DNA from 3 places in the Hymenobacter aquaticus genome. Region 3 is predicted to be linked to each of the others. Evidence: riboswitches for the same ligand, from Rfam matches in the RefSeq annotation. Region 3 holds a riboswitch; each other region holds the start of a gene.
The links. A riboswitch is a leader RNA that binds a small molecule or an ion and turns the genes downstream of it on or off. The one in region 3 is predicted to bind S-adenosylmethionine.
Positions count from the first base shown of each region.

Region 1: it holds a riboswitch for S-adenosylmethionine, as region 3 does, so the genes downstream of both, metH (methionine synthase) here and E5K00_RS06530 (amino acid permease) in region 3, are expected to answer to the same signal.
Region 2: it holds a riboswitch for S-adenosylmethionine, as region 3 does, so the genes downstream of both, E5K00_RS11240 (phosphoadenylyl-sulfate reductase) here and E5K00_RS06530 (amino acid permease) in region 3, are expected to answer to the same signal.

Region 1 covers NZ_SRLC01000002.1:226,133-233,727, reverse strand. The annotation lists gene E5K00_RS13850 (tetratricopeptide repeat-containing sensor histidine kinase) at 1-1,936, opposite strand, end outside; gene E5K00_RS13845 (alkene reductase) at 2,214-3,332, opposite strand; SAM riboswitch class I at 3,624-3,733, shown strand; gene metH (methionine synthase) at 3,809-7,531, shown strand.
Region 2 covers NZ_SRLC01000001.1:2,711,265-2,718,859, reverse strand. The annotation lists gene E5K00_RS11260 (assimilatory sulfite reductase (NADPH) flavoprotein subunit) at 1-1,391, opposite strand, end outside; gene cobA (uroporphyrinogen-III C-methyltransferase) at 1,629-2,420, opposite strand; gene E5K00_RS11250 (sulfate adenylyltransferase subunit 1) at 2,647-3,924, opposite strand; gene cysD (sulfate adenylyltransferase subunit CysD) at 4,039-4,950, opposite strand; gene E5K00_RS11240 (phosphoadenylyl-sulfate reductase) at 5,084-5,839, opposite strand; SAM riboswitch class I at 6,127-6,217, opposite strand; gene pbpC (penicillin-binding protein 1C) at 6,523-7,595, opposite strand, start outside.
Region 3 covers NZ_SRLC01000001.1:1,592,643-1,600,237, forward strand. The annotation lists gene E5K00_RS06515 (glycosyltransferase family protein) at 1-951, shown strand, start outside; gene E5K00_RS06520 (DUF7033 domain-containing protein) at 1,031-2,389, shown strand; gene E5K00_RS06525 (lipopolysaccharide biosynthesis protein) at 2,511-3,995, shown strand; gene E5K00_RS06530 (amino acid permease) at 4,438-5,886, opposite strand; SAM riboswitch class I at 6,164-6,256, opposite strand; gene E5K00_RS06535 (TIGR02117 family protein) at 6,436-7,203, shown strand; gene E5K00_RS06540 (EcsC family protein) at 7,167-7,595, opposite strand, start outside.

The DNA of each region.
Region 1 (7,595 bases), on a different contig from region 3:
CGACGCGGGCCCGAATGCCTTTGAGCCCCGCCCCTTCCGGGCAGGCGGCGCGGGGCAGGCCCTGGCCGTCGTCTTCCACGACCAGGTTGGCCTGGTCGTCCTGCCGGATGAACTGCACCAGTACTTCGGTCGCCCGGGCGTGCTTGATGACGTTGTTGACCAATTCCTGCACGATGCGGTACACGGCCAGCTCCACGGGCTGCGGCAGCGGCTTTTCCAGGCCCAGCAGCTGGCAGCGCACCTGCAGCTGCCGGGCCTGGTGCACCCGGTTGCAAAACTCCTGCAGGGCCACGGCCAGGCCGAACTGCAGCAACACTTCCGGCATGAGATTGTGCGCCACGCGGCGCAGCTCCGTCACCGAGCTGTCGAGGTGGTCGAGGGCGGTAGCAAACAGCCCATTGTTACGCGCCGATAAGCCCGCGTCGGTTTGTACGCTGAGCAAGTACAGCTTGATGGTGGAGAGCATGCCGCCCAGGCCATCGTGCAGGTCGCGGGCCAGGCGGCGGCGCTCCTCCTCCTGGCCCTGCAGCACGGCATTGGCCACCGAGAGGCGGTACTCGTTGCGCAAATCCAGCAGCTGCCGCTCCTGCAGCAGCTGGGCCTGCCGGGCCAGCAGCTGCCGGTTGCGCAGGTTGAGGTAGCCCAGCACGCCCGCGACCAGCACCGCCAGCAGCAGGCCCGAGCAGGCCAGCAGCAGCAGGTTTTTTCGGCTCAGCTCGGCGGCCTGAAACTGGCGCTGCCGGCGCAGGCTCACGATCTGCTGCTCTTTCTGCTGGGTACGATACTGGTTTTCCAGCACGTTGATCTGGCGCTGGGTTTCTTCCTCGGCCACGCTGTGGCTCAGCTGCTGGTACTGCTTGTAGTAGGCCAGCGCCTGGGCCGGGTGCCCCCGCCGCTCCTCGGTTTGGGCCAGCTGCTCCAGGGCCCGGGCCCGCGACGCGGGTGCCTGGAGCCGCTCGAAAATAGCCGCGCTCTGCCGAAAAAGCCGCTCTGCCTCGTCGTAGCGCCGCGTAGCCAGCCGCACCGTGCCCAGGCTGAGGTAGAGGTCGGCCAGGGCCGACAGTTCGTTGCGCTGCTGCACCAGGGCTATTGCCTGCCGCAAGTTGGTGGCCGCCGCCGGGTAGTTGTGCTGCGCCAAGTGGTAGTCGGCCGTGTTCTGGTAGTAGCTATACAGATAGGAAGAAGTGGCCATCTGAGGCAGCAGCACCCGGGCCTGCTCCAGATACTGCCGGGTTTCGGGGTAGTGCCGCAGCTGCAGCAAGATGCTGGCCGTAGCCAGGTAGCTGCTGAAGCGGGCCTCCAGATCGGGGCGGGCCGCGGCAATACGGGCGCTGAAAGTCGCGTAGCGCAGCGCCTTGTCCATCTGGTTCAGCTCAAAAAACTGCCCGGCCAGGTTGTGGTAGGTGGTCACCAGCAAATCACTGTCGCCGGCCTGCACCAGGTAGCGGGCGGCCCGTAGCAAAAAGCCGGTGGCCTGCTGGTAGTCGTTTTCCCGCGAGCAGATGTTGCTCAGATTGACGTACGTCGCCGCCAGGCTTTTCAGCGCGCGCCCCGACCGGGTAGTGCGGTACAGCTGCTGGTAGATGGCGCGGGCCTGGTGAAAGTGCCGCCGGGCCAGGGCATGCCGCCCGGCATAGTCGTACAGGTTGCCCAGCACCAGATGCGCGGCGGCTACGGTGGCCTTGTCGCCTGAGCGGTGCGCCAGGGCCAGACCCTGGCGCGCGTAGCTCCAGGCCTGCACCGTATCGGAAGTGACGTAGCGGGGCACCAGCGCGTAAGCCGCCTGGGCGCGGGTAGTATCGGCCGGGGCCGTGCGCACCAGCGTCTTTAGGCTGTCCAGGGCGCGGTGTTGGGCCTCCGCCCGAAGCGGTGCTCCCAGCCAGCCCAGCAGCAGCAGACCCAGGGCGGAGGCGAGCATGGTAAGCCAGTTGTGCATACACGGCAAGCAGCGCCCCGTCCGTACCGAGCCGCGAAGCCGTCACGCCCGAGGGTGCCCGCTCCCGGCCCACGGCCCGAATACCGCGGGATACGGAGAGGCCTCGTTTGGATAATGGTACGAAGGTAAAGGAATGTATAATACTATATTTATTTATAAGGTACTTAATTTATCCTATACATCCTTGCGCCAGCCTGTTCCGGCCCGCTAGCTGCCAACGAAAAAGCCCCGCCGCAGAGAGTCTGCGGCGGGGCTTTGCACCTTTGTTTTTCGGCCCCTATTGCTTGGCTGCCACGGGTGCTTCCTCCAGGCTGGGGTAGTCAATGTAGCCTTTGTCGCCGCCGCTGTAGAACGTGGCCTGATCGGGCATGTTCAGGGCCGTACCCTGCTCGAAGCGTTCCACCAGGTCGGGGTTGGCAATGAAGGGCACGCCGAAGGCAATCAGGTCGGCTTCGTTGTTGGCCAGGGCGGCTTCAGCCGTTTCCTGGGTGTAGCCGCCGTTGAGAATAAACGGGCCGGTGAAGACCTTGCGCAGCTCGGCGGCGACGGCCGGCACGCCGGGCGCGGCGGCCATGGGGTGGCCGGGCAGGGCCTCAATGACGTGCAGGTACGCCAGCCCCAGAGCATTGAGCTGCTCGGCCACGTAGCGGAACGTCCGCACGCGGTCCGAGTCGGTGATGCCGCCCATTGCGCCGGTGGGGGCCAGGCGGATACCCACCCGGTCGGCCCCGAACACGTCGGCGGCGGCTTGCACTACTTCGAGGGCAAACCGGGCGCGGTTTTCTACGCTGCCGCCGTACTCGTCGGTGCGCTGGTTGGTGCCATCCTGAATAAACTGGTCGACCAGGTAGCCATTAGCGCCGTGGATTTCAACGCCGTCGAAGCCGGCTTCCTTGGCGTTGGCGGCAGCCTGACGGAAGTCTTCCACAATGGCCTTCACCTCGGCCGTTTCCAGGGCCCGGGGCGTCGGAATTTCCTGCATGCCATTGGTGGTATACGCCTGCACGCCCGTAGGCTGCACCGCCGACGGAGCCACCGGCAGCTCGCCGTTGTGGAAGTCGGGGTGGGAAATGCGGCCCACGTGCCAGAGCTGAATGAAGATGCGGCCCCCGGCGGCGTGCACCGCGTCGGTTACCTTGCGCCAGCCCGCTACCTGGGCCGCGGAGTAGATGCCGGGCGTGAAAACGTAGCCCACGCCCTGGGGCGACACCTGGGCGCCTTCGGTGATAATCAGGCCCGCCGAGGCGCGCTGCTCGTAGTATGTCACCGTCGAGTCGGTGGGTACGTTGCCGTCGTTGTTGGCCCGGCTGCGGGTCATGGGGGCCATTACCAGCCGGTTGGGCAGCGAAACGGCGCCCATCTGGAAGGGCGAAAAGAGGTTGGAAGCTTGGCTCATGATTGAGAATAATGAAGCAAAATGGAAAGCCGGCGCCGTGGCCGGCCGGATGTTGCTTCCCAACCAATGTACCTACATAAAAGTTTTACCCGACCGGCGGCGGCGCAGCGGGCCGCCGGTTGAACGTAAGCCGCCCGAATATTGCTAAAACAGCATTTAAGCGCCGTTTTCGCCCGCAAACAGTCAAGCAAATTGGAATAATTACCATCTTTTCTTCAAAACATAATATATTCCACCGGCAAGTACCGCCAGAATTGGATTCCGGATTTCCGCGCTGTATATTCGCTGTGTTACTTATCCAGAAAGACCGAGGGACTGGGCCCGACGACGTCTTAGCAACCTGAAATAAAACAAGGTGCTAACTCCCATTCCGAGGCTACGGCTCAGGAAGAAGATAAGTACGGCACGCGACTTTCCCGCGCGGCTCTTTCTGGATAAGGCAGTGTTTAGCCCCGTATTTCCCCAGAAGAGCCGATATGCAACCGACCACGCTTCGCCGCCCCGACTCCCCGCTTTACGACATTCTGCAGCAGCGCATCCTCGTGCTCGATGGTGCTATGGGCACCATGATTCAGCGCCACACGCTGGAGGAAGCCGACTTCCGCGGCACCCGCTTTGCCGACCACCCCAAGCCCCTGCGCGGCAACAACGACCTGCTCAGCCTGACCCGCCCCGACATCATCCGGGGCATTCACGCCGACTACTTCGCCGCCGGGGCCGACATGGTGGAAACCAACACGTTCAGCGGCACCACCATTGCCCAGGCCGACTACGGGCTGGAACACGTGGTCTACGAGCTTAATTACGAGTCGGCGCGCATTGCCCGGGAAGTCGCCGACGAGTTTACGGCCCGCAACCCCAGCAAGCCCCGCTTCGTGGCTGGCGCCATCGGGCCCACCAACCGCACCGCCTCGTTGTCGCCCGACGTGAACCGGCCCGGCTTCCGCGCCGTGACCTTCGATGAGCTGGCCACGGCCTACCTGGAGCAGGTGCGCGGGCTGGTGGAAGGCGGCTCCGACACGCTGCTCATCGAAACCATCTTCGATACGCTCAACGCCAAGGCGGCCCTGTTTGCGGTGCAGAAGTTCTTCGACGAGGGCGGCAAAGTGGTACCGGTCATGATTTCGGGCACCATCACCGACGCCTCGGGCCGCACGCTGAGCGGGCAGACGGTGGAGGCGTTCTGGAACTCCATCAGTCACCTGCCTTTGCTGAGCGTGGGCCTGAACTGCGCGTTGGGGGCCGACCAGCTCAAGATTTACATCAAGGAGCTGAGCCGCCTGGCCGACGTGCACATTTCGGCCTACCCCAACGCGGGCCTGCCCAATGCTTTCGGCGGCTACGACGAGTCGGCCCAGGAATTCGCGGCCATCGTCGAAAACTACCTTAAGGACGGCATCGTCACGGTGGCCGGCGGCTGCTGCGGCACCACGCCCCAGCACATTGCCGAGCTGGCCAAGCTGGCCGAGAAATACCAGCCCCGTCAGTTGCCCACGGTGCCCCGGGCCACCCGCCTGGCCGGCCTGGAGCCCTTCGGCATCTACCCCGATTCGCTGTTTGTCAACGTCGGGGAGCGGTGCAACGTGACCGGCTCCCGGGCCTTTGCCCGCCTGATTCGCACGGGGGCCTACGAGCAGGCCCTGCAAGTGGCGCGCGACCAGGTGGAAGGCGGGGCCCAGGTGCTCGACGTGAACATGGACGAAGGCATGCTCGACTCGGAGCAGGCCATGACGACGTTTCTAAACCTGATTGCCTCGGAGCCCGACATTTCCCGGGTGCCCATCATGATTGACTCCTCGAAGTGGAGCGTGCTGGAAGCGGGCCTCAAGTGCGTGCAGGGCAAGAGCATCGTCAACTCGATTTCGCTCAAGGAAGGCGAGGAAGTATTCCGGGAGCGGGCCCGCACCGTGCGCGCCTACGGGGCCGCCATGGTGGTCATGGCCTTCGACGAAAACGGCCAGGCCGACTCCTTCGAGAAGCGCGTCGAAATCTGCCGGCGCAGCTACGATATTCTGGTGAACGAAGTCGGTTTCCCGGCCCAGGACATCATTTTCGACCCCAACATCCTGACCGTGGGCACCGGCATGGAGGAGCACCGCAACTACGCGCTGGACTTCATTGAGGCCGTGCGGTGGATTAAACAGAACCTGCCCGGCGCCCTGACCAGCGGCGGCGTGTCGAACATCAGCTTCTCGTTCCGCGGCAACGACGTGGTGCGCGAGGCCATGCACTCGGCCTTCCTCTACCACGCCATCCGGGCCGGCCTGGATATGGGCATCGTGAACCCCGGGCAGCTGGGCGTCTACGACGAAATTCCCAAGGACCTTTTGGAGCTGGTGGAGGACGTGCTGCTCAACCGCCGCCCCGACGCCACCGAGCGGCTGGTGGACTTTGCCGACACCGTCAAGCAAAAAGACAAGGCCGAAGTAGTGGCCGACGCTTGGCGCAGCCTACCGGTAGCCGAGCGGCTGCAACATGCTTTAGTGAAAGGTATTACCGAGTTTATCGACCAGGACACCGAGGAAGTGCGCCAGCAGGTGGGCCGCCCGCTCGAAGTCATCGAAGGGCCGCTGATGGCCGGCATGAACGTGGTAGGGGACCTGTTCGGGGCCGGTAAGATGTTTCTGCCCCAGGTGGTGAAGTCGGCCCGGGTGATGAAAAAGGCCGTGGCTTACCTGGAGCCCTACCTCTTGGCCGACAAGCAGGGCTCGGAGCGGCAAACGGCCGGGAAGATTCTGCTGGCCACGGTGAAAGGCGACGTGCACGACATCGGCAAGAACATCGTGGGCGTGGTTTTGGCCTGCAACAACTTCGACATCGTGGACCTGGGCGTGATGGTGCCCCTAGAGCGAATTTTGGACGAAGCCGTGAAGCAGGAAGTCGACGTTATCGGCCTCAGCGGGTTGATTACCCCGAGCCTGGATGAAATGGTGTACGTGGCCCAGGAAATGGAAAAGCGCGGCCTCAAAACCCCGCTGCTCATCGGTGGGGCCACCACCTCCCGCCTGCACGCGGCCGTCAAGATTGCGCCCAACTACTCCGGCCCCGTGGTGCACGTACACGACGCCTCCCGCTCGGTGGGCGTGGCCGCCAGCCTGCTCGGCAGCAGCCACGAAACCTACGCCCGCGCCGTCCACGACGAGTACGCCACCCTGCGCCATGACTACGCCAGCCGGCAGCGGGAGAAAAACTACCTGCCCATCGAAGCGGCCCGGGCCAACGGCTTCCAGGCCGACTGGGACGCGGCGCCCATTACCAGACCGACGTTTTTGGGCACCAAAGTCCTCGACAACTACCCGCTGGCCGAGCTGGCCGAGTACATCGACTGGACGCCCTTCTTCCACACCTGGGAGCTGAAGGGCCGCTACCCGCGCATTCTGGAGGATGAAAACCTGGGCGAAGCCGCCACCAAGCTCTTCGCCGACGCCCAGGCCCTACTGCAAAAGGTAATCAACGAAAACCTGCTCACGGCCCGGGCCGTGGTCGGCTTCTGGCCCGCCAACACCGTCGGCTCCGATACCATCGAGGTATATGCCAACGACGACCGGCAGGAGCTGCTGACCGAGTTTTTCACGTTGCGCCAGCAGGGCGAAAAAGGCCCGGGCATTCCCAACCTGGCCTTCTCCGACTTCCTGGCCCCCAAAGACTCGGGCCGGGCCGACTATATCGGCGGCTTTGCCGTCACGGCCGGGCTGGGCATCGAAAAGCTGATTGAGCAGTTCGAGGCCGACCACGACGACTACTCCAGCATCATGATCAAGGCCCTGGCCGACCGGCTGGCGGAGGCCTTTGCCGAGCGCCTCCACCAGCGGGTGCGGGAGGAGTTCTGGGGCTATTCCGCGGATGAAAAGCTCACCAAGGAAGACCTCATTCAGGAGAAGTACCGCGGCGTGCGGCCCGCCCCCGGCTACCCCGGCTGCCCCGACCACACCGAGAAAATTACCCTGTTCCAGCTGCTCGATGCCGACAACCAAACCGGCATCAAGCTCACCGAAAACCTGGCCATGTACCCGGCCTCGTCCGTCAGTGGCCTCTACTACGCCCACCCCGACTCCCGCTACTTCGGGCTGGGTAAAATCGGGCGCGACCAGGTCGAGGACATTGCCCGCCGCAAGAACATGCCGGTGGCTGATCTGGAGCGGTGGTTGTCGCCGAACCTGAACTACGACCTAGCCGCCGCGCCCGTCACGGCGCGGTAGGAAACCCCACCCCCGGCCCCTCCCCTCCGGGAGAGGGGTGCCAGACGACAAATTCCTCTTCACT
Region 2 (7,595 bases), 1.1 Mb from region 3:
TCGGTGGCCCCGTCCTGAGGCAGCTTGAAGTACTCGTTGCGCTCCACAAACACCCGGGCCGTGTGGTCAATATCGAGACGGTCGGCCAGGTGCGACGAGCACACGCCGTGCTTGGTGCGGCCGTGGGCGGCGTAGCGCACCGCGCCCACCGTGAGGTGCACTTCCTCGGGGTGCACCAGCAGGCTGCTGGCAATAGAATAAGCCCGGGCCGGCAAAGGCCGCAGCACCGCCGCCAGCTGCCCGGCCGACAACTCGGCGGGAAACTCGCGCAGCAAATCTGCCACGTCGCGGCCGTACACGTACTGTTGCAGCTGCGGAATGTCGGTGATGAGGTCGGCCAGCGGCTTGTGCTGCGGGGCGGCGGCGGCGTAGCGTTCCAGCACGTCGCGCGTCAGCACCGAGAGCTCCAGCTTTTGCGTCAACGCCGTGCCCAGCTCAAACTCCACGCCCGAAAGCTGAATCGGCGCGGCCCCGTCGAGGCGGGCTGCCTGGAGCACTTCGGCTACCAGCGCCTCCCCGTTGCGCGGCACCACCGATAAGGCGTCGCCGGGCTCGTAGTGCAGGCCCGAATCGGCCAAGGACAGCTCGATGTGGTAGGTTTCCTTGCTGGAGCCCCGGCCGTTGAGCTGAATCTTTTCCAGCACCGTAGCCTCGAAGGGGTTGTGGTGGGAGTAGGCGGCCGGCTCCGGCGCGGTCAGGGTTTCGGTAGCCGCGGCGTGGCCGTTGCTGCTTACGTGCCCGCCATTGGCCGCCGAGGCTTCGGCGGCAATGACGTTGAGCACCTGGTCGGCCCACTGCTGAGCGGTTTCCTGGTAGTCTACGTCGCACTCTACGCGCTCTAGCAGGCGCTGGGCCCCGAGCTCAGCCAGGCGCTCATCAAACTCCCGGCCGGTCTGGCAGAACTGCACGTAGCTTTTGTCGCCCAGGGCCAGCACCGAGTAGCGCAAATCGGGCAATTTGGGCGCGCGGTTGCTGAGCAGAAACTGGTGCAGCTCCTCGGCCGCTACCGGCGGCTCACCCTCGCCCTGGGTACTGACCACCAGCAAGAGCTGCTGCTCAGTTTTGAGGGCCCGGGTGGCGTAGTCGTTCACGTCCTGCACCGTCACCTGCACGCCGCGCTGCTTGGCTTTCTCGGCCGTTTGCTGGGCTACTTTCTTGCTGTTGCCGGTCTGGGAGCCGTACAGAATCGTCAGCTTGGAAGCCGCCGCTGGGGCCGCCACCTGTGGCACCGACTGGGCGCTTTGCAACTCGCGGCGGCCCGCCGCGGTGCGGCCGTAAAAGTAGCCGCTCAACCAGATCAGCTGCTGGTCGGAGAGGCCGGTGGTCAGGCGCTGCAACGTGCTGTCGTCGAGGCCCAGGGGCAGGGCAGGGTCTTGCGAAAGAAGGCTCATGGCGGAAGGGCAGTTTAGAAGGGTAGGCGGGCAGGAGGGTAGGAGGGGCAATCCAGGACGTCATTCCGAGCAGCGCGAGGAATCTCGCGTGCTGACGTTGCCAGAGTAATTGTCATGCTGAGCGAAGCCGAAGCATCTCTACCGCTTCGTGGCAGACGTCAGGAGTTACCATTGCGGTAGAGATACTTCGACTGCGCGGACGCCAGATCAGGCATGAGGTTCTTTTGTCTCCTTTTTCTAAGCCACTTCGGCGTAGGAAAGCAGCTCGGAAAACACCGCCGGCATCGCCGCATCGGCTGTGGCCAGGCGGGCTACTTCGCCGATAATGATGATGGCCGGGGCCCCGATGCCGGCCGCCGCGGCCCGCATCGGCAGCTCCCGCACCGGGCCCGTCACGAGGCGGGCGGCGGGCAGGGTGCCGTTCTGCACGATGGCCGCCGGCGTGCCGCTCTGCCCGTGCTGACTGAAAATCTCCACGATGCGCCCCAGCTGGCTCAGGCCCATCAGAATGACCGTGGTGGTGCGGGAGCGGGCCGCTTCCCGCACGGCGGCCGACAATTCGCCGGTGGCCGTAGTGGCCGTAACCACTTGGAAACCCTCACTGCTGCCGCGGTGCGTGACGGGAATGCCCACGCTGCCGGCGGCGGCCACCGCGCTGCTGATGCCGGGCACGTAGTCGGTGCGCAGGCCGTGCTGCTCGGCGTAGAGCATTTCCTCCCGGCCCCGGCCAAACACGAACGGGTCGCCGCCCTTGAGCCGCACCACGTGGCCGTGCTGGCGGGCGCTATCCACAATCAGGGCGTTGATTTCGTCCTGGTGGTAGCTGCGCAGGCCGCGCCGCTTGCCCACGAAAATCTGCGGGGCACCGGGCCGCACGTAGCCCAGCAGGTCGTTGTTGGCCAGCGCGTCGTAGAGCACCACGTCGGCCTCGCCCAGCACCCGCACGCCTTTCAGCGTGAAGAGCTCCGGGTCGCCGGGTCCCGCGCCGAGCACGGTCAGGCGGGGAACTGGGGGTGGGAAGTTGGACATAGTTTTTGGTGCCTGGTGCCTGGTGCTTGGTGCCTGGTGCTTGGTGCCTAGTGCTTGGGGCTTGGGGCTTGGGGCTTGGGGCTTGGTGTCTGGGGCTGTTGGCCTTTGCTACAGAAATAGAAGTGTTGGTAAAGGACAGTAGGAGAGCCTGATGTTCTGTTCTCTTGCTGCTAAGGACCAAGGACCAAGGACCAAGCACTAAGCACTAAGCACCAAGCACTAAATCTTAAATCGTGAAGCCCAAAGGCTCGGGCACGAAGCTATTCTGCATGGCCTCCACCATGCCGGCGGCCAGCGTGTCGCCGCTGAGCTCATCGACGAGGATAAAGGCGCCGGTAGCGCGGTTCTGCTGGTAGGAATCCACCACCAGCGGGGCGGCGGTTTTGAGGCGGATGCCCACGATGTCGTTGAGCTGGGCCGACTCGGTGGCGGCGCGGCCAAACGTGCGCACGTTCACCTTGTAGGTAATAGCCGACACGACGGCCTTGACCACCGCCGAGTGGTGCTGCACCAGCAGCTTGCGGCCGGGCCACAGGGGCCGCTCGTCCATCCAGCAAATCGTGGCTTCCAGCTCTTTGGCCACGTGAATCTGGCTGCCGACGGGCACGATGGAGTCGCCGCGGCTGATGTCCACGTCGTCGGCCAGGCGCAGCACCACGGCCTGGGGCGCGGCGGCGCTGTCCACTTCCTGCTGGTTGACCTCAATGGCCTCAATCACCGACTCCTGGCCGCTGGGCAGAATGTGGACCCGCTCGCCCCGGCGGTACTCCCCGCTCTGGATGCGGCCGGCGTAGCCGCGGTAGTCGGGGTAGTCGTCGGTCTGGGGCCGAATCACGAACTGCACCTGGAAGCGGGGCTCGCCAATGGCGGCTTCCTCGAAGGCCGGCACGCTTTCCAGGTGCTCCAGCAGGCTGGGCCCGGTATACCAGCTCAGGTTCTTGGACCGCGTCACGATGTTGTCGCCGAGCAGGGCGCTGATGGGAATGGCCGTTACCTGGGGTAGCTTGAGCTGGTCGGCCACGGCGGCGTAGTCGGCCACAATCTGGTCGAACACGGCCTGGTCGTTGCCCACCAGATCCATCTTGTTCACGGCCAGCACGAAGTGCCGGATGCCCACGAGCGAGGCAATGAGCGAGTGACGGCGTGTCTGCTCCACCACGCCCTGCCGGGCATCGACCAGCACGATGGCCAAATCGGCAGTCGAAGCGCCGGTGACCATGTTGCGGGTGTACTGCACGTGGCCCGGCGCGTCGGTGATGATGAACTTGCGGCGGGGCGTGGTGAAGTACTTGTAGGCTACGTCGATGGTAATGCCCTGTTCGCGCTCGGCGCGCAGGCCGTCCGTCAGCAAGGCTAAATCCACGGTGCCGTGCACGGTAGGCCGGTTTTCCAGGGCCGCCAGCACGTCCAAGGACACGGAATCAGAATCGTAGAGCAAACGGCCAATGAGCGTACTCTTGCCGTCGTCGACGCTGCCGCAGGTAATAAATCGGAGAAGATCCATCTGTGAATTAGTGAGTTAGTGAATTAGTGAGTTGGTTGGCGATTTTGGGAGTTGTTAGGCATCTGCGCAGGCAGAACGACAACTCACTAAATCGCTAAGTCACTAATTCACCGTTTAGAAATAGCCGTTGCGTTTGCGGTCTTCCATGCCGGCTTCGGAGATGTTGTCGTCGAGGCGGGTAGCGCCCCGCTCGCTGACTTTGGCGCTGAGCAGGTCCTGGATGATGTCGTCGATGGTGGCCGCGTCGCTTTCCACGGCGGCGGTGCAGGTCGAGTCACCGACGGTGCGGAAGCGGACCTGGCGCTCCACGATTTCGTCGGTTTCGTCGAGGCGCAGGTGCTCATTCAGGCCCAAAAGCTGGCCGCTGGGCAGCACCACGCAGGTGCGCGGGTGGCCGAAGTAGATGCTGGGCAGGGCAATGTTTTCGCGCTGAATGTAGCGCCACACGTCCAGCTCGGTCCAGTTCGAAATCGGGAACACGCGCACGTTTTCGCCGCGCTGAATCCGGCCGTTGTACACGTTCCAGAGCTCGGGCCGCTGCCGCTTGGGGTCCCACTGCCCGAACTCGTCGCGCACCGAGAAGATGCGCTCCTTGGCCCGGGCCTTTTCCTCGTCGCGCCGGGCCCCGCCGATGCAGGCGTCAAACTGAAACTCTTCGATGGTTTCGAGCAAGGTGTAGGTTTGCAGCGGGTTGCGGCTAGGAAACTTGCCGCCCGGCTCGCGCAGGCGCTGCCGCTTGATGGTGTCCTCCACCGAGCGCACGATGAGCTTTTCGCCCAGCTCGGCGGCCAGCGCGTCGCGGAACTGGAGCACCTCGGGGAAGTTGTGGCCGGTATCGACGTGGACCAGCGGGAAGGGGAAGCGGCCGGGGCGGAAGGCTTTTTCGGCCAGGCGCGTCAGCACGATGGAGTCTTTGCCGCCCGAAAACAGCAGGGCTGGCCGCTCAAACTGGCCCGCTACTTCCCGCAGAATATGAATGGCTTCGGCTTCGAGCCGGTCGAGGTAATCGAAATGGGGGGTACTCATATAGCTCTGATGTCAGTTGTTTATTCTGTCATCCTGAGCAGAGCGAAGGACCTTTGGCAGTTGAACGAGTATCGTTGCACCGACTCGTTCTGGTGTGATAAGGTCCTTCGCAAAGCTCAGGATGACAAGCGGACTAATTGGCCAAAACCGGCTCCACCACCGGGTCGGGGCCGTTGTGGGTGCCGTGCAGGCCGCACTCCTTGGCCGACTGGTCTTCCCACCACCAACGCCCGGCCCGGAAATCCTCGCCGGCCCGGATGGCCCGGGTGCAGGGCGCGCAGCCGATGCTCACGAAGCCCTGCTGGTGCAGCGGGTTGAACGGGATGCTGTGCGCGTGCACAAAGTCCCAGCACTGCTCGAAAGTCCAATCGAACAAGGGGTGAAACTTGAGGAGCTGGTGGCCGGCGTCCCACTCCACCGCGTGCATGTCCTGGCGGTTGGCCGACTGCTCGGCCCGGATGCCGGTAAACCAGGCCTGCTGGCCCCGCAAGGCCCGGCGTAGCGGTTCTACTTTCCGGATGCCGCAGCACTCCTTGCGGTTGTCCACGCTGTCGTAGAAGCTGTTGGGGCCTTTTTCGCGCAGGAGCTGCTCTACGCTGGCCTGCTGCGGGAAGTAGGGCTCAATGGCCTGGCCGTAGCGCCGCAGGGTTTTATTCCAGGTGGAATAGGTTTCCTGGAAGTTGCGGGCCGTGTCCAGGGTGAAAACCTTAATCGGCAGGTGGTGCTCGAAAATCAGGTGGGTGATGATCTGGTCTTCCAGGCCGAAGGACGTCGAGAACGTGGCAGTACCGGGAAACTGCGCGGCTACGGCCGTCAGCACTTCCACGGCGGAACGCCCGGCGAGCTGCTGGCGCAGGTTCGGGACCAGCGCCTCAGAGGCTACTTGCATGATTCGAAGAGGATGTGGTTTTCCGCAGCGGAAACACCGGCTTTCGGGATGCCCGGGGCGCTAAAGCGTAGCGCGGCGGCGGGCCGACTAACCTGCGGTAGTCAGGAAAAAGGTTGTGCCCAAGCAGCTCAGCTAACGGAGCTTAGGGCACGGCAGGAAAAGGAAGGGACGTGGCCTGCTACCAACACCGACAGCACATCATCATGCCACAACATCCAGGCTGTAAAGCAGCAGAGAAGGTCGGAGAAGAAGTGCGGGCGTTGGACAAGGTTTTCACGACGACGTTGTTTTTATATGGTCAGGACTTGGCACCGTTCCGCATTTGCGGTGGTTGCCGGCGCTTCGTCGAGCCTGTCTCTCCACGCCTCTGTATAAAAACAATCCTTTGATGGGGAAAGAATTGGTACTACAAAGGTAATAGCAGGAATTTCATAATTGCAAGTTATAATGCGGATAGCTGATTGATTACTGTTGGTATTGGATGTAAATTATTGTAATGCAAGTTGTTGTGATTGGATGTAAACTATGGGCAGTATAGTTGTATTCCAAAATTATTATTACCTAAAGTTATGATGGATATTGCACTAAGCTATGACTGCTGGCAACCTTGTCTTATTTCCGCACGGCATAAATTGACCGTAGAGCCCGGCTACAGTGCTACGAGTTGCGGGCCGGAACTGGTCTTACAACTCGTTTACCACAATCTGAATGTCCGTATTGCGGCCGTGGTCATCGGCGCAGGAAATCTTGACCGCGCCAGTCGGCGGGCGGAAGAATACCCGCTCGGTAGCCGCGGCCGTGCGCAGAAACTGGTCGTTGACGTACCACGACACCTGGCGTACCTCGTTGTCGGTGGTGCAGCTCAGCAGCAGCTGTTGCTGCTCGCCTTTGGTCAGCACGTACTCGGTGTTGGCCAGGGGCGAGGTAATGCCCGGGGCCTGGTCGCGGCCGCCGCGCACGAGCTGGCAGGCGGGGTTGTGGGGCGGCTGGCGGCGGTAGGGTATGCCCTGGGCTTCCTTGAAAGCGGCCACTTCCGGCAGCAGGTTGGGGTACAGTTCGCGCCGGTAGCCGGTGGCCGGCGCGCAGGCCCGGCAGTAGGTGTATTGCCCGTCGGCCGAAAGCAGGACCTCTTTCTGGTGCTGGCAGCGCAGCCCGGCCGACACGCCGGGCAGGAAGTAGTCGATAATCTGGTTGGGGCAATTCTCGCCCGGCGGCCGGCCGGTTTCGGCGCACACCAGCCGGAAATCGAGGCTGGCGGGCGGCTGAAACCAGTTGTTGGGCGAGTTGTAGGCCAGCGTGTTAAACAAGTCGAAGAGCAGGGGCGTGGCAATGTCGGAGCCGGTGAGGGCCGGGCTGCCCTGCCCGCTGAAGTTGCCCACCCACACCCCGATGGTGTACTCCCGGTTGTAGCCGATGCTCCAGGCGTCGCGGCGGCCGTAGCTGGTGCCGGTTTTCCAGGCAATCTTGGGCAGGCGGAGGCTGGTTTCGTAGCCCACGGGCAAATCGGGGCGGGTGAGCTGGGCCAGGATGTCGGTGATGAGAAACGCCGAGGCCTCGGAAAAGAGGGTTGAGTGTTGGGTTGGTTTGGCTGACTGCTGTTGCTTCCGGCCCGGGGCTGCCGGCTCATTTCTACTTCTTCGCTCTTCACTATTACTGGCGAAGCGCAGGGGCCCGTACTGCCCACCGGCCGCCAGGGTCACGTAGAGGTTGGTCAGCTCTTCGAGCGTGGCCCCGCAGCCGCCCAGAATGGTGCTCA
Region 3 (7,595 bases):
CGCCTTTCGCTGCGGCGCAAGCTGCTCTACTACTGGCAGTTTCCGCTGGTACTATGGGAGCTGCGCCAGACCGAGGGTTCCCGCGCCTGGCGCTTTTTCGACCTGGTTTTCAATGCCATTGGCTACTACGAGGTCTACGTGCGGGCCCTGCGCCACTACCGGCCCCGCGCCATCGTGCTGGCCAACGACCACAACGACGACGCCCGGGCCCTGCTGCTGGCCGCCCGCGCCTGCGGCGTGCCCACGGCCTACGTGCAGCACGCCAGCGTGAGCACCAACTTCCCGCCCCTGGGCTTCGACCTGAGTTTGCTCGAGGGCCAGGATGCGCTGGACAAGTACCGGCAGTGCGGACCGGTGCGGGGCCGGGTCGAGCTGGTGGGCATGCCCAAGGCCGACGCCTTTCTGGCCCGCAAAAACCAGCAGCCCGCCGTGCGGCGCGTGGGCATTGCCATCAACACGCTCGATGAAACGGCGGCCCTGACGACGGCCCTGGCTTACCTGCTGCCGGAGTTCCCGATGCTGACCTTCACCCTGCGCCCCCACCCCGGCGACCGGCGCGACTTCAGTTTTTTGGCCCGGCAGTACCCGCAGCTGCAATTTTCCGATGCCCGCCAGCAAAACGTGTTCGACTTTCTGGGCGAGCAGGACGCGCTGCTGGCCGCCGACACCAGCACCCACCTCGAAGCCGTGCTGCTGAACGTGGCCAGCCTGTATTACCGCTTCGGCACCCACGGCGTGGCCGACGACTACTACGGCTACGTGGCCCACGGCCTCTCCGAGCGGGCCGACACCCTGCCCGCGCTGGCCGCGCTGCTGCGCCGCTACCAGCAGCACAAGCCCGCCGACCTCTACCAGCGCGCCGCTTACTACAACGCCACCCTGGGCACCCCCGACGAAGGCCACAGCCAAGAAAGAGCCGTGCGCCTGCTGAGCGAGTGGCTCGACGCCTGAACGCCTCCGCGCCTTCCGCGAAACCACTGTGCCCTTCTGCGAGAATCGTAAGCAGAACGAGAGTTACCTTACCCCCGCTATGTTGCCACCGTTGCCCGCTATTCCGCCCATTTCCGCCGAAACCCGCTTGGCTTACGTGCTGCGGCACTTCCACATGGCTTTCCCGGCGGCACCCACCGTCCGCATCAGCTACTCCGACGCGCCGGTGCGGATTGTGGATGGAGCCGGGGAGTTCTTTGGCCAAACCCAGCCCTACCCTGCGGCCCCCAACTACCGCGACTGGCAGGGGCAGTCGATTCCCTTCTTCTTCGATGCGGCGCCCGAAAAGCCGCTGCTGGAGCTGCTGCCGAATCAGCGGGCCATTATTCATGCCGACGTGGTTTCGGCGGCTTTCTACCTGCTCAGTGGCTGGCAGGAGTTTTTCTCGGACGAGCGGGACCGGCACGGACGCTTCCCCTACACGGCCAGCGTGCAGCACCGCTACGGGTTTGTGGATGTGCCGGTCGTCAACTACTACTTCGACGTGCTGAAAACAGCCGTGGAGCACGCCACGGGCCAGCCCGTGCGCCCGCGCCGCTGGATGAATGACGCGCCCTTCGCCGCCTTCCTCACCCACGACATCGACAACCTCTACAGCGCCTGGAAACAGCCGGCCAAGGCGGCCCTGAAGGCGGGCAACCTGCTGGGCTTCGGCCGGCAGCTGTGGCAGCACCTTACCCGGCCCGATGCCTGGGACAACCTCAAGCTAGTGCGCGAAACGGTGGCCGGCTACGGAGCCCAAAGCACGTTTTTTTTCCTACCCGAGCACCGCCCCGGCGCGAATGGCACCCCCAACGCCGACTACGACGTAGCGAAAGTGTGGCCCCGGCTGGCCCCGGCCATCGGCGACGCGGAAATCGGGCTGCACGCCAGCATTGGGCGGGCCGTACACACCGGCGACCTGAAGCGGGAAGAGCACCGGATGCAGCGCTGCACGGGCCGGGACTTGGTGAAAGGCATCCGGTTTCACTACCTGGGCTGGGAACCCCGCCTGACGCCCGTCCTGCTGGACACGCTGCTGTTCCACTACGACACGACCTTGGGCTTTGCCGAGCACTACGGCTTCCGCAACTCCTATTGCCTGCCCTTTCACCTGTTCGACTTCCGGCAAAGTCAACCCCACGACTTTCTCGAAATCCCGCTCAACGTGATGGACGCCACGCTCCACCACCCCAACTACCTGCGCCTGGCCCCCGACGAGATACTACCGGCCCTGACGCCGATGCTACAGCAGATTGAGCGGTTTGGGGGCGTGTGCACCGTGCTCTGGCACAACGAAAACTTCGACCCGGCCAACCAGCACAATGGCCCGCGCGAGTTCCACGCCATCATGGAGTACCTTCGCAGCCGCCAAGCCGCCTTCGTCAACGGCCGGGACATCTGTGAGTTAGTGAGTTAGTGAGTTAGTGGGTTTGATACCCTGACTGCACAGCTGGCGTGAGCCTGCACAAGTCGAACAACAAGCTCGCTAAGTCACTAACTCACTAACTCACTCATTCACCACTTCACTCATTCACCACTTGGGTATCGTTCAGCGGCAGGGGCTGCGCAACACGGTTATTTCGTATCTGGGGCTGGCGCTGGGCTTCGTGAACACGGCCTTTGTGCTGCCGGCCCTGCTGGCCCCGGCCCAGCTCGGCCTCACCAACCTGCTGGTGTCCATTGCCACGGTCTACGCGCAGTTTTCGGCCTTTGGCTTTGCCAGCGTGGGCATCCGGTTCTTTCCCTACTTCCGCAACAAGGAGGCGGGGCACCACGGGTTTCTGCCCCTGCTGCTGGGGCTGCCCCTGCTGGGCTTTGCCCTGAGTACGGCTATCTACCTGCTGGGCAAGCCCCTGATTCTGGCGCAGTACAAGGCCCACGACGCGGCCCTGCTGGGGCCCTTCTACGCCTGGGGTAGCCTGCTGGCGCTGTTTACGTTGCTCTACTCCTTGCAGGATGCCTACCTGAAGGGCCTCTACCACACCGCGTTTTCGTCGTTTCTGCAGGATATCGTGCTGCGGGTGCTCATTGCCGGCCTGGCCCTGCTTTATGGCAAGGGCGTGCTGGCCTTTCCCGAGTTCGTGCTGGCCTACATCGGGTTGTACGGGGCCATTTCCCTGCTGCTGACGGGCTATCTGGCCTTCATCGGCGAGCTGCACCTGCGCCCCACGCGGGCGGCGCTGCGGGTGCGGCCCGTGGGCGAAATCGTGCGCTTCGGCGGCTTCGCGTTGCTGTCCAGTCTGTCGGGCAGCATCCTGGGATTCATCGATTCGTGGATGGTCAGCGCGCAGATCAGCCTGGCGGCGGCCGGGGTCTACGGCATTGCCTACAACATCAGCACCGCCCTGACCATTCCGGCCCGCTCGCTCAACAAGATTGCCTTCCCCTTGCTGGCCCAATACTGGAAGGATCAGGACCTGCCCCGCATGGCCGACTTCTACCGCGACACGACCCGGCTCAACACCATTCTGGGCTGCTACCTGGCCCTGGGCATCGGCCTCAACCTGGATTTTATCTACTCGCTCATCAAGAACCCGGCGTACGCCACCGGTACCACGGCCGTTTTGCTGCTGCTGGCCGGCCGCCTGTTCGACGGCATCACGGGCGTGAACGGCCTGATTGTCGTCACGTCCCCGCGCTACCGCTTCGACTTGATTTTCAACCTGTCCTTGGCTGGCATCACCATCCTGCTCAACCGCCTGCTGATTCCGCCGCTGGGCATCACCGGCTCGGCCCTGGCCACGCTCTTCGCCATCGTGGCCATCAACACGGCCCGGACGTGGTTTGTGTGGTACAGCTACCGGTTGCAGCCCTTCACCTGGCGCATTCCGGTGGTGCTGGCCGTAGCCGTGGCCTCGGGCCTGCTGGTATGGCTGCTGCCAGTCCTGCCCTCCAAGCTACTGACTATGCTCATGCGCGGCACGGTGCTCACGGCCCTCTACGGCGGGGCCCTGCTACTGCTGGGCCTGGTGCCCGAAGCCCAGCCCCTGCTGCGCAAGCTGCTGAAACGCCCCCAACAGTAGTAGCCAGGGTATCATCGAACGAGGTAGAGACGCGTATTCGCGTCTCAATCGTTGCTGACGTTGTTACGGCACGCGCCCAGTCGTTCAACGATTGAGACGCGAATACGCTTCTCTACCTCGTTCTGGTTAGCAGCTGATCGGCACACGCGCAGACGATGAATACTTTGTTTGTATCTATTCTTCTTAAAAGAAGAGTGGCTCTTAAGCCCTTGGTGGTCGTCCTTCTTTTAAGAAGAGCCTATCCTAAGCCCTTGGAAGGCATCCTTCTTTTAAGAAGAGCCTATCCTAAGCACTTAGGAGGCACCCTTCAGATCTGAAGAGGCTATCCTAAGCCGTTGAGAAGCACTCTTCAGATCTGAAGGACGACCAAAAAGCCCTTGGAAGGCACCCTTCAGATCTGAAGGGTGCTTCCCAAGGGCTTTTTGGTCGTCGGCGCCTATACTTATTCTGCGGCCTGCTGCTGCCGCAGCTTGCTGTGCTTCTTGCCGTAGCCGTAGTAGATGGCCAGGCCGATAGCCAGCCAGACGAAGAGGCGAATCCAGGTATCCAGGGGCAGCGACACCATCATCAGCAGGCAGGTCAGGATGCCCAGGATGGGGACCAGGGGCACCCAGGGCGTGCGGAAGCCGCGGGGGGCGTTGGGCTCTTTCTTGCGCATGATGAGCACGCCCAGGCACACCATCACGAAGGCGAGCAGGGTGCCGATGCTGGTCATTTCGCCCACCACCGAAATCGGCACGAAGCCCGCAAACAGGCTGATGAACACGCCCAGCAGCAGATTGGACTGCAACGGGGTGCGGAACGTGGGGTGTACCTTGGCAAACACCGGCGGCAGCAGCCCATCCTTCGACATGGAGAAGAACACCCGGCTCTGCCCCATCAGATCAACCAGAATCACGGAGGTGTAGCCAATGAGAATGGCCACGATGATGGCCGAGCTGAGCCAGGCGTAGGGCGTTTTCTCGATGGCAATGGCCACCGGCGCGGCGCTGTCCTTGAACTCGGTGTAGTTGGCCAGCCCGGTCATGACGTGGCCGAAGAGCACGAACAACACGGTGCACACCAGCAACGAGCCGATGATGCCGATGGGCATGTTGCGCTGCGGGTTCTTGGTTTCCTGGGCCATCGTGGCCACGATGTCGAAGCCGATGAAGACGAAGAACACCACCCCGGCCCCGCGCAGGATGCCGCTCCAGCCGAACTCCCCGAACGTGCCGGTGTTCTGCGGAATGTAGGGTTGATAGTTGGCCGGGTCGATGTATTGCCAGCCCAGGGCAATGAACACGAGCACCACCGCCACCTTGAGGCTCACCACCAGCGCGTTGAACCAGGCCGAGCCCTGGGTGCCGCGCACGATGATGGCCGTAATGGCCAGCACGATGAGCATGGCCGGCACGTTGACCAGGCCCGAGATGACCGAGCCGTCGGCCAGAGTGGCCTGCTCGAAGGGCGACATCACCAGCTGGGCCGGAATGTGCAGGTTGAACTTGCCCAGCACCCGCACCAGGTACTGCGACCAGCTGATGGCCACCGTGGCGGCCCCCACCGAGTACTCCAGAATCAAATCCCAGCCGATGATCCAGGCAAACAGCTCGCCCATCGTGGCGTAGGAATAGGTGTAGGCCGAGCCGGCCACGGGCACCATGGAGGCAAACTCGGCGTAGCACAGCGCCGAGAAGGCGCAGCCCACCGCCGCTACGAGAAAGGACAGGGTCACGGCCGGGCCGGCGTTGTTGGCGGCGGCAATGCCGGTGAGCGAGAACAAGCCCGCCCCAATGATGACGCCGATACCGATGGCAATCAGGCTGAAGCCGCCCAGACTTCGTTTCAGGGTGCCGGCCCCCGTTTCGGCTGCTTCCGCGCGGAGCAGCTCCAGTGATTTTTTAAGCATAAGAGGAAATGGCGCGAAGCCCGGCTTCGCGAGAGAGTAAGCGACACCCATCCCGCGCAGCGCAGCCACGCAGGCGCACACGGCGGGGCCGGCCGGGAACCGGCGCGGGCATCAGAAAAGAGAGACGGAAAAGGCAATGGGGCGCGGCCTCAGGCCGCGCCGGGGCTCAGGGCCCGACGCTTCAACAACAGCAACAACAGCCAGCCAGCCGCGCCCGGCGGCGCACAGGAGCAAGAGAGGAAACGGGGCGGTTGGGGAAGCAGTCCACGGCAACTTGTTTTTATATGAGCAGGAATTGGCACCGTTCCGGCAGTTGCGGATGGTTGCCGACGCTTCTTCGAGCCTGTCTCTCAGCGCCTCTGTATAAAAACAATCCTTTGGAGTAAAGAATTGATGGCACAAAGGTAGCCCCGCCCCCACCGGATTTGCAAACCCGACGGCCGGGCCGCCCCCGGCGCGCCCCAACCAATTGCCCGCAAAAGCAGTAGGTGCCACCACCGGCCCACCCGCGCCCCGCACTTTCCTCTGACCTGGCAACTTCCTCCCGTGATGCATCCAACGCTTAAAAAAACGCTTCAGATTACCGGCTACGCCGCCGCCTCGCTCGTGGGCATCGTGGGCGTATACGCGGCTTCGTCCTTTGTTTTGTCGCGCATCCCGGTCAACACCCACGACCAGGACCCGGCCGAAGACGTGGATATCTACATTCTCTCCAACGGGGTGCACACCGACATCGTGGTGCCCGTGCGCAGCCGCTACATCGACTGGAGCGAGCTGGTGCCCTTCCAGAACACGCCCGCTAATGATACGTCGGCGCCCTACGTGGGCTTCGGCTGGGGCGACAAGGGCTTCTACCTCGACACGCCCACCTGGGCCGAGCTCAAGCCCAGCACCGCCTTCAAGGCCATGTTCTATTTGAGCTCCTCGGCCATGCACGTCACCTTCCACCAGCGCCTGCAGGAGGGCGACGACTGCGTGAAGATCCGCATCAGCCAGGCCGAGTACGCCCGCCTGATCGACTACATCAAAGGCAGCTTCGACTACGACGCCCAGGGCCGCCCCCAGCACATCCGGGGCCACAGCTACGGCCAATATGATGCCTTCTACGAAGCCAAGCGCACCTACAGCTTCCTGTTTACCTGCAACACCTGGGCCAATAACGGCCTGAAAGAAAGCGGGCAGCGCGCCTGCTTCTGGACGGCCCTGGACTCGGGCATTTTCTACCAGTACCGCCACCGCGGCCCCCACGTGGTGAGCAACATCGTGCGGCGGGCGGCGTCCTACGCGGGCTTGGCCAGCCCCAGCCGCAGCCGGTAGCAGTTCATGGCCGTGTCGCCGAGCTGCTCGAGCAGCTTGTAGTTGGCCACCGCCCCCACCGCCGCCCCAATGACGGGCACCAGCTGGGCCAGCTTGGCCAGGTCGATGTAGTCGCGGTACTCCTGCTGAAACGCGCGCCAGTCGAAGGCCTGGGGGTCGGTGGGCAGCGTGTGGCGGTAGGCGTCCCAGTCGGCCAGCCGGCGGTAGACCTGGTTGCGGCTGTGCTGGCTAGAGAAGGCCAGCTGAAAGACGTGCAGCAGGTAGAGCCGCTCGGTGTAGTCGTGGGCGTCGAAGCCGTAGAGGGCGGCCACTTCGAAGAGCAGCTTAAGCTTGAGGCTGAGCAGCAGGGGAAAATCGGCCAGGCCCAGCAGCAGGCCGCCCGCGCCGGTCAC